3 regions of the Chelatococcus daeguensis genome follow, and region 3 is predicted to be linked to each of the others. Evidence: predicted binding sites of a transcription regulator. Region 3 holds the regulator's gene; each other region holds the start of a gene.
The links. The regulator PhoB, encoded in region 3, activates phosphate uptake and scavenging genes when phosphate is short. The targets are predictions, from matches to a motif close to TGTCATNNANCTGTCAT.
Positions count from the first base shown of each region.

Region 1: BOQ54_RS12285 (UDP-2,3-diacylglucosamine diphosphatase) is a predicted target of PhoB. The motif match lies at 2,290-2,306, and genes of this name have one in related genera.
Region 2: BOQ54_RS14035 (YdcH family protein) is a predicted target of PhoB. The motif match lies at 3,083-3,099, and genes of this name have one in related genera.

Region 1 covers NZ_CP018095.1:2,580,090-2,584,651, forward strand. The annotation lists gene BOQ54_RS12275 (hypothetical protein) at 1-363, shown strand, start outside; gene BOQ54_RS12280 (glycosyltransferase family 4 protein) at 372-1,406, opposite strand; gene BOQ54_RS12285 (UDP-2,3-diacylglucosamine diphosphatase) at 1,406-2,239, opposite strand; gene BOQ54_RS12290 (DMT family transporter) at 2,414-3,343, shown strand; TPP riboswitch at 3,384-3,490, shown strand; gene thiM (hydroxyethylthiazole kinase) at 3,521-4,291, shown strand; gene thiE (thiamine phosphate synthase) at 4,288-4,562, shown strand, end outside.
Region 2 covers NZ_CP018095.1:2,952,805-2,957,366, forward strand. The annotation lists gene BOQ54_RS14020 (sulfite exporter TauE/SafE family protein) at 1-33, shown strand, start outside; gene BOQ54_RS14025 (glycerophosphodiester phosphodiesterase) at 77-1,072, shown strand; gene BOQ54_RS14030 (acyl-CoA synthetase) at 1,165-2,793, shown strand; gene BOQ54_RS14035 (YdcH family protein) at 2,869-3,057, opposite strand; gene BOQ54_RS14040 (YdcH family protein) at 3,264-3,488, shown strand; gene purE (5-(carboxyamino)imidazole ribonucleotide mutase) at 3,649-4,140, shown strand; gene BOQ54_RS14050 (5-(carboxyamino)imidazole ribonucleotide synthase) at 4,133-4,562, shown strand, end outside.
Region 3 covers NZ_CP018095.1:521,419-525,980, reverse strand. The annotation lists gene argF (ornithine carbamoyltransferase) at 1-104, opposite strand, end outside; gene BOQ54_RS02420 (aspartate aminotransferase family protein) at 104-1,303, opposite strand; gene BOQ54_RS02415 (GcrA family cell cycle regulator) at 1,675-2,220, shown strand; gene phoB (phosphate regulon transcriptional regulator PhoB) at 2,311-3,012, opposite strand; gene phoU (phosphate signaling complex protein PhoU) at 3,051-3,770, opposite strand; gene pstB (phosphate ABC transporter ATP-binding protein PstB) at 3,800-4,562, opposite strand, start outside.

The DNA.
Region 1 (4,562 bases), 1.5 Mb from region 3:
GCCCGCATGTCCGCTGCGCCGGAAACGACCTCGCAAACATCACGCCCGGACGATGCCGCGAGCCATCCGGCTCAACCAGCGCAGGAGGCGTCGCCGTCAGACGAACCGCCGGTCGCGCGGACCGCGCCGAGCCCGGGAGAGGTGCAGCCCGCACGGGTGCGGCGCTATGCCGGCAATGTCGTCTTCGTCGATCCCGGCAACACGCGCCGCGGCAGCGCGGCGCTCGCCCGGGACGAGGCGCCACAGCCCGTTCCGCAGCGGCAGGAGACGGCGCAGAAGAGCGACGAGCCGCGCTTCGAGCCGTCCGTGCTCGCCGCCTTCGACGCCCTGAGCTGGCAGGAGAAGCTGCGCCGCTTCACCTGAGCGTGTGGTCAGGCGGCCAGCGGCACGCCGCCCGCCGAGGCGTTCGCCTGCACGATGTTGTCGAAGAACTGGCCCGCGCTCGCCCGCCAGCTGTAGGTGAGCGCCAGATCGCGGCAGAGGCTGCGGTCGATGTCGAGCGCCGCGAGCGCTGCGGTGCGCAGGTCCATGTCGAGGACCCCGCAGCCGGTGCCCCCCACCACGTCGAGCGGGCCGGTGACGGGGAAAGCGGCGACAGGCAACCCGCTGGCCAGTGCCTCCAGCAGCACGATGCCGAACGTGTCGGTCAGGCTCGGGAAGACGAAGACGTCGCTCGCGGCATAGACCTCCGCCAGCGTCTCACCCGTCAGCGTGCCGAAGAAGCGCGCCTGCGGGAAGCTCTGTTGCAGGCGGGCGCGCGCCGGCCCGTCGCCCACCACCACCTTCGTGCCCGGCAGGTCGAGCTTGAGGAAGGCCTCTAGGTTCTTTTCCACTGCGACGCGGCCGACATAGAGGAAGACCGGCGCTGGCACGCCGAGCGCGCCACGTGCATCCGCCCTGGGGCGAAACAGGTCGGCGTCGACGCCGCGCGACCAGCGCATGATATTGGCGAAGCCGCGCGCGCCGAGCTCCCGCGCCAGCGTCGGCGTGCTCACCATGACGCCCGCGCCGGCGTTGTGGAAGCGTCGCAGGGCGGCGTAGCCCCAGCGCTCGGGCACCGGCAGGCGCGCCGACAGATATTCCGGAAAACGTGTGTGATAGCTTGTCGTGAAGCCACGGCCCTCGGCGAGGCACACGCGCCGCATGGCGAGCCCGATCGGCCCCTCCGTCGCGATATGGACGAAATCCGGCTTCAGTTCGGCGAGCATGCGACGCATCCGGCGGGTGCCGGCGAGTGCCAGTCGGATTTCGCCGTAGGACGGCAGGGGCACGGTCCTGAAGGCGTCGGGCGTGACGAAATGCACGTCCGCGCCGAGCGAACAGGCATGGGCCGCCACGTTCTCCAGCGAGCGCACCACGCCGTTGACCTGCGGACGCCAGGCGTCGCTGGCGATGACGACGCGCATCATGCCGCCACCCTGGCCGCCTTCGCGGCGCGTGGGGGCTGGTCGGCAACCGGTTCGCCCGCCATGGCAGCGCGCTGCGGCATGCGTCCGGCCCAGTTGAGGATCTCGAGGCTCCCGTCGTAATGCTCGACAAGCGCGGTGCAGGATTCCACCCAGTCTCCGGTATTGATGTAGCTCACGCCGAAATCCTCGTGCATCGCGGCATGGTGGATGTGACCGCAGATGACGCCGTCCACCTCGTACCGCCGCGCTTCCGAGGCGAGCAGTTCCTCGAAGCGGCCGATGTAGTTCACGGCATTCTTGACCCTGAGCTTGGCCCAGGCAGACAAGGACCAATAGGTCAGACCGAGCCGCCGCCTGACGACGTTGAGATAGGTATTGATCGTCAGCGCCGCGCCGTAGGCCCAGTCCCCAAGAAGCGCGAGCCACTTGGCGTGGCGCACCACAAGGTCGAAGTGATCGCCGTGGATGACGAGATAGCGCTTGCCGTCCGCCGTCTCGTGGATGGCGTGTTCGACGATGTCGATGCCACCGAAATTGCTGCCCACATAGTCGCGCAGGAACTCGTCGTGGTTGCCGGGCACATAGATGAGGCGCGCCCCCTTGCGCACCTTGCGCAGCAGCTTCTGCACCACGTCGTTGTGGGCCTGCGGCCAGTACCAGCCCGACTTCAGCCGCCAACCGTCGATGATGTCGCCGACGAGGAAGACCGTGTCGGCATCATAGTGGCGCAGGAAATCGATCAGCAACTCCGCCTGGCACCCCTTGGTGCCGAGGTGGACGTCCGAGATGAACAAGGTCCGGACGCGGACAGCGTCGCTTTCTTGGGACACGGGGGCAGATCCGTCCGTCTGATCGCGTTGACCCTAAAGAGCCGATTCACATCTCACTTTGATGACGTGCTCCGTTCCCGTGCCCCCGGCGCATGACAGGCTTGCCGCGGCGGGCCTTGGGCAAGCCGATGTTTCGTGGTTTGGTTACGCCTGTATCCAAGGCGGCAGAGTGTCGTGAATCCCCTCCTAGGCATTGGCCTTAAAGTCCTCTCGGCGCTTTCGTTCACCCTGATGTCAGCGGGCATCAAGCTCGTCAGTACGGCGTTTCCGACCGGGGAACTGGTCTTCTTCCGCTCCGCTTTCGCGCTGGTGCCGCTCCTCCTGTGGCTCGGCTGGCGCGGCGAGTTGATCGACGCGGTACGCACGAAGAACATCCTCGGCCACGCCCGCCGCGGCGTCATCGGCTCCACGGGCATGTTCTGCGGCTTCTTCGCCTTGTCGTTCCTGCCCCTGCCCGATGCCATCTCGATCGGCTACACGGCACCGCTGATCGTCGTCATCCTCGCGGCGCTCGTGCTGAAGGAAACAGTGCGGGTCTATCGCTGGACGGCGGTCGCCGTCGGCTTTGTCGGCGTGCTCATCATGCTCACGCCGCATTTCCAGTCGAGCGTGCTCGTCAACGGTTTTGGCGACGGCGCGGCCATCGGTGCCGTCTTCGCGCTGGTCGGGGCCTGCTGCGCCGCGGGCGCGACGGTGGAGGTGCGCCGGCTCATCAGCACAGAGAAGACCGGCGCGGTCGTCTTCTACTTCTCCATGCTGACGACGCTGCTCGGCCTGTCCACCATCGTGCTCGGCTGGAATGCGCCGACCTTCACAGAGTTCTCGATCCTCGTCGGCATCGGCATTCTCGGCGGCCTCGGGCAGATCCTGCTGACGCAGAGCTATCGCTATGCCGATGCCTCGCTGGTCGCGCCGTTCGAATACACCACCATGATCTGGGCCATCCTCATCGGCTGGTTCATCTTCGGCGAGCTGCCGGTGCCGGCCGTCATCATCGGCTCGTCCATCGTCATGGGCTCCGGCCTCTTCGTCATCTGGCGCGAGCATCGCCTCGGCCTCGAGCGCCGCCGCGCCAACGCCGCCGCCCCGCCGCGCGCCACCTGAGCCGCGCTTGCATTGCACGGCGAGCCGCCTTAAAGCCACACTGATCTCCTTGGGGTGCCCATAAGGCCGGGCTGAGAGGCGCAATGCGTCAACCCACCGAACCTGAACCGGGTCGTGCCGGCGGAGGAATGCGAGATGCGAAACGACGGGCCCCCGCCCGGGCGGACGGACAGGACCATGCGATCCGGCGATTTCTCCGCGCATGTCGCCCACGAGATCCTCGTGCGGTTGCGCGGACGGCAGCCGCGTGTCCATGCCATCACCAATGCGGTGGCGAAGAACTTCACCGCCAACATGCTGCTCGCGGCCGGTGCCGTGCCGTCCATGACCATCGTCGCCGACGAGGTCGCCGACTTCACGCGCCGCGCCGATGCGCTGCTCGTCAACCTTGGCACGCTCGACACGGAGCGCCGCGCCGCCATCCCGCTCGCCATCGCGGCCGCCGAGGACGCGGCCCTACCCTGGCTGCTCGACCCGGTGTTCGTCGACGCCTCGCCCCGCCGCCTCGCCATCGCCCAGCAGCTTCTCGCCCGCAAGCCGAAGGTGCTGCGCGCGAACGCCGCCGAGTTCGAGGCCCTGGCGCGCCGGCCCGCGGACCGCAAGGGCGCCATCGACCTTGCCCGCGAGCGCGGCTGCATCGTCGCCCTGACCGGGCCGACGGACATCGTGACCGACGGGCGGCACTCGATCTTCATCGCCAACGGCCACCGGCTGATGGCCCGGGTCACGGCCATGGGCTGCGCGGCCACCGCTGTGGTCGCCGCCTGCCTCGCCGTGAGCGACGACGCGCTTCTCGCCACGGCCTCCGGGCTTGCCATCATGGGCATCGCCGCCGAGGTCGCTGGCGAGAAGGCCGGCGGGCCCGGCACCTTTCCGCCCCTGCTGCTCGATGCGCTCGACGCGCTGGACGACGCGGCCATCGCCGCCCGGCTGAGGTGCGAGCAATGAAGGTCGACCTCAGGCTCTATGCCATCCTCGATCCGGAGCGCACGCGCGGCCGGAACCTGGCCGACCTCGCCCGTGCGGCGGCCACAGGCGGCGCTACCCTCGTCCAGTACCGCGATAAGCACGCCGGCACGCGCGACCTCGTCGCCCGCGCCCGCGCCATCAAGGCGGCCCTCGCAGGCACCGGCGTGCCGCTGCTCGTCAACGACCGGGTCGACGTCGCGCTCGCTGCCGGTGCGGACGGCGTCCATGTCGGCCAGGACGACATGGACGC
Region 2 (4,562 bases), 1.1 Mb from region 3:
CTGACATATGATGGGCTTATTGCACTCATCTGATTCTTCCCGTCCCGCCCGGGATGAGAGCACGACAGGAAAAGCCATGCCGCCGTTCGCACCTTCCATTATCCTTCGCACCGGCGTGGCCTGCCTTGCCATCCTCCTGGCAGGCGCTAGCGCGGCCGCCTTCGACCTGCAGGGCCACCGCGGCGCGCGCGGGCTCTCGCCCGAAAATACTCTTCCCGCCTTCGAGAAAGCCCTGCGCACCGGGGTCGCGACCCTCGAGCTCGACATCGGCATGACGAGCGACGGCGTGCTCGTCGTCTCGCACGACCCGAGGCTCAATCCCGACATCACGCGCGGGCCCGACGGCACCTTCCTGACCGGGCCGGGCAAGGCGCTGACCGCCATGACGCTCGAGGAACTGCGGAGCTTCGACGTCGGCCGCACCAGGCCGGACAGCCGCACCGCCAAGTCCTTCCCGGAGCAGACGCCGGTCGACGGCACGCGCATACCGACGCTCGAGGATGTCTTCGCCCTCGCCGAACGCCTCGGCGCGAAGGACGTGCGCTTCAACATCGAGACCAAGTCGAGCCCGGCGCCGGATGCCGGCACGCCCGAGCCGCGCGCCTTCGCCACGGCGCTGGCGAAGGCCATCGACAAGGCCGGGCTCGGGGAGCGCGTCACGGTCCAGTCCTTTGACTGGCGCACCCTCATGGCCCTCAAGGAGGTCTCGCCCGACCTTCCGCGCGTGTGCCTGACGAGCGAGGGCAATTTCGATACGCTCCAGCGCGGCAAGGACGGGGGCTCGCCCTGGCTCGGTGGCCTCGATGTTGACGATTTCGATTCAGTGCCGGCGCTCGTCGCGGAAGCCGGCTGCACCACCTGGTCGCCCAATTTCCGCAACCTCACGCAGCCGCTCGTCGAGGAAGCCCAGGAGATGGAGCTGGCGGTGGTGCCCTGGACGGTGAACGAGACCGACGACATGGCGCGCCTGATCGACTGGGGCGTCGACGGGCTCATCACCGACTATCCCGACCGGGCCCGCACCGTCATGGTCGCCAAGGGCCTGCCCCTGCCCGCGCCGGTCGCACCCTAGGCCGACGAGGCGCCTCTCCCTTTGGCTGATTGATCGCCCGCAACCTCGCCGGCTAGGCTGCCACATCGCAAGTTCCGAAGCGGACTGGAAAGATGACGGCCTCAGCCTACGACCTCCACCTCGACCGCAACCCGGCCAATTTCCAGCCGCTGACGCCGCTGACCTTCCTCGAACGGGCCGCAAGCGTCTTTCCCGAGCGTACGGCCATCATCCACGGCAGTTTGCGCCGCAACTATCGCGACTTCTATGCTCGCGCCCGGCGCCTTGCCTCGGCGCTCGCAGCTCATGGCATCGGCCGCGGTGACACCGTCTCGGTGATGCTGTCGAACACGCCGGCGATGCTCGAATGCCACTACGGCGTGCCCATGACCGGAGCGGTGCTCAACACGCTCAACACCCGGCTCGACGCGGCCATCATCGCCTTCACGCTCGACCATGCCGAGACCAGGGTGCTCATCACCGACCGCGAGTTCTCGAAAACCATCCGCGAGGCACTCGCCCTCGCCAAGGCGAAGCCGCTCGTCATCGACTACGACGACCCCGAATACTACGGCCCCGGCGAGGTCCTCGGCAAGACGGATTATGAGACCTTCCTCGCCGGCGGCGACCCCGACCATGCATGGCAGATGCCGGACGACGAGTGGGACGCGATCTCGCTCAACTACACCTCGGGCACGACCGGCGACCCCAAGGGCGTCGTCTATCACCACCGCGGTGCCTACCTGCTTGCCATGGGCAATGTCGTCACCTGCGGCATGGGAAAGCATCCCGTCTATCTGTGGACGCTGCCGATGTTCCACTGCAACGGCTGGTGCTTTCCCTGGTCCATCTCGGTGGTCGCCGGCACGCATGTGTGCCTGCGCCAGGTGCGCGCCGGCGCCATGTATGCAGCGCTCGCCGAACATGGCGTCACGCATCTTTGCGGCGCGCCCATCGTCATGGCGACGCTGCTCAATGCGCCTGCCACGGACAAGCGCGATTTCACGCAGAAGGTCGCCTTCTTCACCGCGGCCGCGCCGCCGCCCGAGGCGGTGCTGGCCGCCATGAAGGACGCCGGCTTCGACGTGACCCATCTCTACGGCCTCACCGAGACCTACGGTCCCGCTGTCGTCAACGACTGGAACAGCGCCTGGGACGACCTGCCGACGGGTGACTATGCGGCGAAGAAGGCGCGCCAGGGCGTGCGCTACCTCGTGCTCGAAGGCCTCGACGTGCGCGACCCCGAGACGCTCGCATCCGTGCCGGCCGACGGCGAGACGCTAGGTGAGGTCATGTTCCGCGGCAACGTTGTGATGAAGGGCTATCTGAAGAACAAGGCTGCCACCGACAAGGCCTTCGCCGGCGGCTGGTTCCACTCCGGCGACCTCGGCGTCAAGCACCCTGACGGCTACATCCAGCTCAAGGATCGCTCGAAGGACATCATCATCTCCGGCGGCGAGAACATCTCCTCCATCGAGGTCGAGGATGCGCTCTACAAGCATCCGGCGGTGCAGGCCGCCGCGGTCGTCGCCAAGCCGGACGAGAAATGGGGCGAGACGCCGTGCGCCTTCGTCGAGCTCAGGCCCGGGGCGGAGGCGACGGCGGAGGAACTGATCGCCTTCTGCCGCAGCCGACTCGCGGCCTTCAAATGCCCGCGCCACGTGGTCTTCACCGAACTGCCCAAGACCTCGACGGGCAAGATCCAGAAATTCCGCCTGCGCGAGATGGCCCGCGAGGCGTGACGCGTCGGCTCGCCCATATGAAAACGGCCACCCTGAGGGGTGGCCGTCGTGCCGGTCGTGCGGCCGGCAGATCCGTCAATGTATCGATTGCGATATCGTCGTATGACGCAAGCGCTCCATCTCGTCCTTCAACTGCAGCTTCTTGCGCTTGAGTTCCGCGATCTTGAGCTCGTCAGCCGAGGGGCTGGCCTGCACCGTTTGGATCTCGCGCTCAAGCGCTTCGTGCCGCTTTGCGAGTTCGGCCAGATGGGCGTTCAAAGACATCGCTTTCCTCCTTCGGATCACTCCGACGACAGAACTGTGACACAGCATTGTGGCGGAGTCGAAGCAGATTCCGCCATCGGCGGTGCACCGGCGGCGAGCCGTGGGCAAGCCACCCTTTTTGCAGGGGCTCGGCTTGCCGAGCGTGCGGCCACGCCGCATACTTCCGACTTCCGTCATTCTCCGGATCGATGCCCCCGGGCAGCGCCATGATGACCATCGATATCGACGACGAAGACGAGCGCCAGCAACTGATGGGCGAACTCAATCGCCTGCGCGAGGAACACCGCGACCTCGATGCGGCGATCGCGGCGATCGAATCCGTCGGCCCCGCCGACCAATTACAGATCCAGCGGCTGAAGAAGCGCAAACTCATCCTCAAGGATCGCATCACCTTTCTCGAGGACAGGCTGACGCCGGACATCATTGCCTAGCGGCAGTCGGGCGGACACCCCCCTCGCAGCAACCGGACGCAATTTCGTGTCCCGAACGCCCGCAGCGTCGGCGCGTCGCGCGAGCGGAGCCGATTGCTGATTGCCGACTGGCCGCCTGTTACTGTATGCCCCGCGCGGAAGACTTTTCGCAGGATCATCAATGACGACGCAAACGCCGGTCGCCATCGTCATGGGCAGCCAGTCGGACTGGCAGACCATGCGCCACGCGGCGGAGACACTGGCCGCGCTCGACATCGCCCACGACGCGCGCATCGTTTCTGCCCATCGCACGCCGGAGCGGCTGTTCGCCTTTGCGAGGGGGGCGCGGGACGAGGGCTTCAAGGTGATCATCGCCGGAGCTGGCGGCGCGGCCCACCTGCCGGGCATGGTCGCCTCGCTCACCCCGCTGCCGGTCTTCGGCGTGCCCGTGCAGTCGAAGGCCCTGTCGGGCCAGGACAGCCTCCTGTCGATCGTGCAGATGCCGGCCGGCATTCCCGTCGGCACGCTCGCCATCGGGCGGGCCGGAGCCGTCAACGCCGCTCTTCTCGCCGCCGCGGTGCTCGCCCTCTCCGACACGGGGCTCGCGGCGCGCCTCGACGACTGGCGCGCCGCCCAGAGCGCGGCCGTGGCCGAGCGGCCGCAAGATGACTGACGCGATGCTCGCCCCAGGCTCCACCATCGGCATCCTCGGCGGCGGCCAGCTCGGCCGCATGCTGGCGCTCGCCGCCGCACGCTATGGCCTTAAGGCCCATGTCTATGCGCCGGAGCCTGACAGCCCGGCGTTCGAGGTGGCGGCCCGCCATACGGTTGCTTCCTACACCGACGAGGGAGCGCTCGTCGGCTTTGCGGCGAGCGTCGACGTCGTCACCTACGAATTTGAGAATGTGCCCGCCGACACGGCCCATATCCTCGAATCGCACGTGCCGCTGCGCCCCGGCGCACGGGCGCTCGCCGTGGCCCAGGACCGGCTCGAGGAAAAGACCTTCGTCAGCAACCTCGGCATCGCCACTGCGCCCTTCCGCGCCGTCTCCAACGAGACGGACCTGCGCGCCGCCCTCGCCGCTGTCGGCCGGC
Region 3 (4,562 bases):
TTGCGGCGCCCGGCCTTCAGCGCGGCGCTGGCGTCGAGCACCTGGCGCAGGTCGTCTTGCGTGAAATCGGTGAGGTCGAGGAAGTGGCGCACGGAGCCGCTCATCACGCCGCTCCCTTCTCGACCGAGCGGGCGGCCTCGACGGCGGCGGCGGTCGCCTCCAGGCGTTCCAGCGCCTCGCTCACCTCGGCCTCGCCGATGGTGAGCGGCGGCAGCAGCCGCACCACGTTATCGCCGGCGCCGATGACGATGAGCCTGTTGGCCCGCGCCGCATCGACGAATTCCGTGTTCGGCACGGCGAGCTTGAGGCCGAGCATCAGCCCCTCGCCGCGCACCTCGGCGATGACACCAGGATGCCTGTCCTTGAGCGCGGCAAGGCGCTGCTTGAGGAGCAGGCCGGTCCGCGCCACCTGATCGAGGAAGCCGGGCGCCAGCACCACGTCGAGCACCGCATTTCCGACCGCCATGGCGAGCGGATTGCCGCCGAAGGTTGTGCCGTGAACGCCATAGGTCATGCCGCTCGCCGCCTCGGCGGTGGCGAGGCAGGCACCCATGGGGAAGCCGCCGCCGATGCCCTTGGCCACCGCCATGATGTCCGGCGTGATGCCGGCCCATTCGTGCGCGAAGAGCTTGCCCGTGCGGCCGACGCCGCTCTGCACCTCGTCGAGGATGAGGAGGAGGCCCCGCTCGTCGCAGAATTTGCGCAGGCGGCGCAACGCCTCGGGCGCGACGGCGCGGATGCCGCCCTCGCCCTGGATCGGCTCGATGAGGATGGCGCCGGTCTGCGGGCCGACGACGGCCTCGAGCGCCTCCCAGTCGCCGAAGGCGACCTGGTCGAAGCCTTCGACCTTGGGGCCGAAGCCCTCGAGATATTTCTTCTGGCCGCCGGCGGCGATGGTCGCCAGCGTGCGGCCGTGGAAGGCGCCCTCGAAGGTGACGATGTGGAAGCGCTCGGGCTGGCCCTTGGACGAATGGTAGCGCCGGGCCATCTTGATGGCGCATTCCAGCGCCTCGGCGCCGGAATTGGTGAAGAAGACATTGTCGGCGAAAGTCGCATCGACCAGCCGCTGGGCGAGCCGCTCGCCCTCGGGGATGCGCACGAGGTTCGACGTGTGCCAGAGCTTGCCGGCCTGCGCGGTCAACGCCTCGACGAGATGCGGATGGCAATGGCCGAGGGCGTTGACAGCGATGCCGGCGCCGAAATCGAGGTATCGCTCGCCGCTTCGCGTCACGAGCCACGCGCCCTCGCCCTTCTCGAATTCGATGTCGGCCCGCGCATAGGTCTGCAGAAGCGGCGAAGTCACGTCTCTCGTCTCCGCGATGAGGCGCCGGCCTGCCGCCGGACGCCTCGGATTTTCCCGAAAATCAAAGTGCCGCCCGGGCAGGGGCGGCACCGTCCACAATTTTAGATGGGTCACAGGGACTGTCAATTCAATCGCATTGATACGATCGATCAGCCGGCGCCCGATTGCTGTCACGATCTTGGGGAAAACGCAGATCGGCCGGCGCGAAGCCTTGCTCGTGCCTTCCCTCATATTGTAGCTTCCGAGCCACAGACCACGACATATCGTGTGGCCAATTCCCTATCGGCGCTACCTGCAGCAGGATGCGACGAGGCAAGAGCCTCTTTCGCGCTCCCCTTGCGCGCGCCGGAACGAGCCGGGCGGAGAGAGCGATGAGCGATCAGAGCAATACCTGGAGCGACGAGCGGGTGGAGCTGCTGCGCAAGCTCTGGACCGAAGGCCTTAGCGCCAGCCAGATCGCCGCCGAGCTCGGCGGCGTGACGCGCAATGCCGTCATCGGCAAGGTGCATCGCCTCGGGCTTTCCGGCCGCGCCAAGTCGGCGGCACCGGCGGCCTCCCGGCCGCGGAAGGCCGCGCACACACGCAGCCCGAGCCATCCTATGACGCAGCCATCGGGCCAGACCGTCGTGCGCGGCAACACAGCCCTCGCCGCGGCGCCCGAGCTCGAGACCGAGGCGGTGCCGCAGGAACAGTTCCAGCCCCAGGACGAGGTGGTCGTGCCGCTGAGCGAGCGCGTGACCATCATGGAGCTGCGGGAAGCCATGTGCCGCTGGCCGATGGGTGACCCGACGACGCCGGACTTCCGCTTCTGCGGCGCGCGCTCCCTCCTCGGCATGCCCTATTGCGCGCACCATGCGCGCATCGCCTACCAGCCGGCGGCGGACCGTCGGCGCGAGAAGAAGGTGATGCGCTCCTGACCGGGGACAGAAGCGGCCAGCAAAGAGGCCGGAGCGGGCCGCTCCGGCCTCTTTGCTGGCCGCACCGGGGGATGGCGGCAGCATCGCGCTTCACTCCGCGTGCGAAAAGGTCTCGTCGAAGGAATAGCCGGCGCCGCGCACCGTGCGGATCGGGTCCGGCTTGCGGGCCCGGTTGATGGCTTTGCGCAGGCGTCCGACATGCACGTCCACCGTGCGCTCGTCGATATAGACGTCGTGGCCCCAGACGCCGTCGAGCAACTGCTCGCGCGTGAAGACACGGCCGGGGCTCTGCATCAGGAACTCGAGCAGCTTGAACTCGGTGGGGCCGAGGTGAAGCTCGCGGCCAGAACGGCGTACGCGCCGGGTCTCGCGGTCGAGCTCGATATCGCCGGCGGTGAGCACGGTGGCCACATGGCCCGGCTTGGCGCGGCGCAGCAGGGCACGCACGCGCGCCAGGAGCTCCGGTACGGAGAAGGGCTTGACGACGTAATCGTCCGCGCCGGTCGCGAGACCGCGCACACGCTCGCCCTCCTCGCCCCGGGCGGTGAGCATGATGACGGGCAGCCGTTCCGTTTCCCGGCGGGCACGCAAGCGCCGGCATAGCTCGATGCCGGACAGTCCCGGCAGCATCCAGTCGAGCAGCACGAGGTCCGGGACCTGCTCGCGCAGGCGCACCTCGGCCTCGTCACCGCGCGCGACGGCATCGACGGTATAGCCTTCGGCCTCGAGGTTGTAGCGTAGGAGGAGTGTGAGCGGCTCTTCGTCTTCGACGATGAGGATACGGGGTCCCATCGGTCCTTCCGTGGTGGACGCTGGCGCGTGATCGACACTTACTGCCGGCCGGAGACCGGCACGGTGGTGAAGCTCGAGTCGTCGCTCTTCGGCCGTTCGGCGGCGAGCGGCTTTCCGGTGACAAGATAGTGGATGGTCTCGGCGATGTTGGTGGTGTGGTCGCCGATGCGCTCGATGTTCTTGGCGAGGAACAGGAGATGCGTGCAGAAGCTGATGTTGCGCGGGTCTTCCATCATGTAGGTCAGCAGTTCGCGAAAGATCGAGGTGTAGAGCGCGTCGATGCGATCGTCGCGCTGCCACACGTCGAGCGCGCGGGCCGTGTCCTTCTGCGCATAGGCGTCGAGCACATCCTTGAGCTGGGCCTGCACGAGGTCGCTCATGTGCTGCACGCCACCGACGATCTTCTGCGGCTGCATCTCGTTGCTGATGGCGACGACACGCTTGGCGGTGTTCTTGGCGAGGTCGCCGACGCGCTCGATATCGCCCGCCACGCGGATGGCGGAGACGATCTCGCGCAGGTCGACCGCCATCGGCTGGCGCTTGGCGATGGTGAGCACGGCGCGTTCCTCGACGTCGTGTTGCAGGGCATCGAGCCGCTCGTCGACGGCGATAACCGCCTGGGCGAGGGCTGCATCGCGCCGCACGAGGGCTATCGTCGCATCGCCCAGCATCTTCTCGGCGATGCCACCCATCTCGGCGATCTTGCTGCGCAGGGTATCGAGCTCGACGTCGTACGAGCTGACGATATGATCGGTCATCGTCGGCAATCCTTGTTGCTGCGGCAGCCTCAGCCGAAGCGCCCAGTGATGTAGTCTTGCGTCCGCTTGTCCTGCGGCGCCGTGAAGATCTGCTCCGTCGGCCCCTCTTCCACGAGCTTGCCGAGGTGGAAGAACGCCGTGCGCTGCGAGACGCGGGCCGCCTGCTGCATCGAGTGCGTGACGATGACGATGGTGTAGTTCTCGCGCAATTCGTCGATCAACTCCTCGATCTTTGCCGTGGCGATGGGATCAAGCGCCGAACACGGCTCGTCCATGAGGATGACCTCGGGATTGACGGCGATGGCACGGGCGATGCACAGGCGCTGCTGCTGGCCGCCGGAGAGGCCGGTGCCCGGCGAGGCGAGACGGTCCTTCACCTCCTCATAGAGACCGGCGCGCTTGAGGCTCATGGTGACGACCTCGTCGAGGTCGGCCTTGGAGCTCGTGAGCCCGTGGATGCGCGGCCCGTAGGCGACGTTCTCGTAGATCGACTTGGGGAAGGGGTTCGGCTTCTGGAACACCATGCCGACCTTCGCCCGCAACTGCACCGGGTCGAGATTCCGGTCATAGATGTCGCTGCCGTCGATCTCGATGCGGCCGCTGACGCGGCAGATCGATATCGTGTCGTTCATCCGGTTGATGCAGCGTAGGAAGGTGGACTTGCCGCAGCCGGACGGGCCGATGAAGGCGGTGACCGCCTTCTCAGGAATGTCAATCGAGACATCGTGCAAGGCGTGCTTGTCGGCGTAATAGACGTTGACCTCGCGGGCCACGACCTTCGTCGCTGCCTCG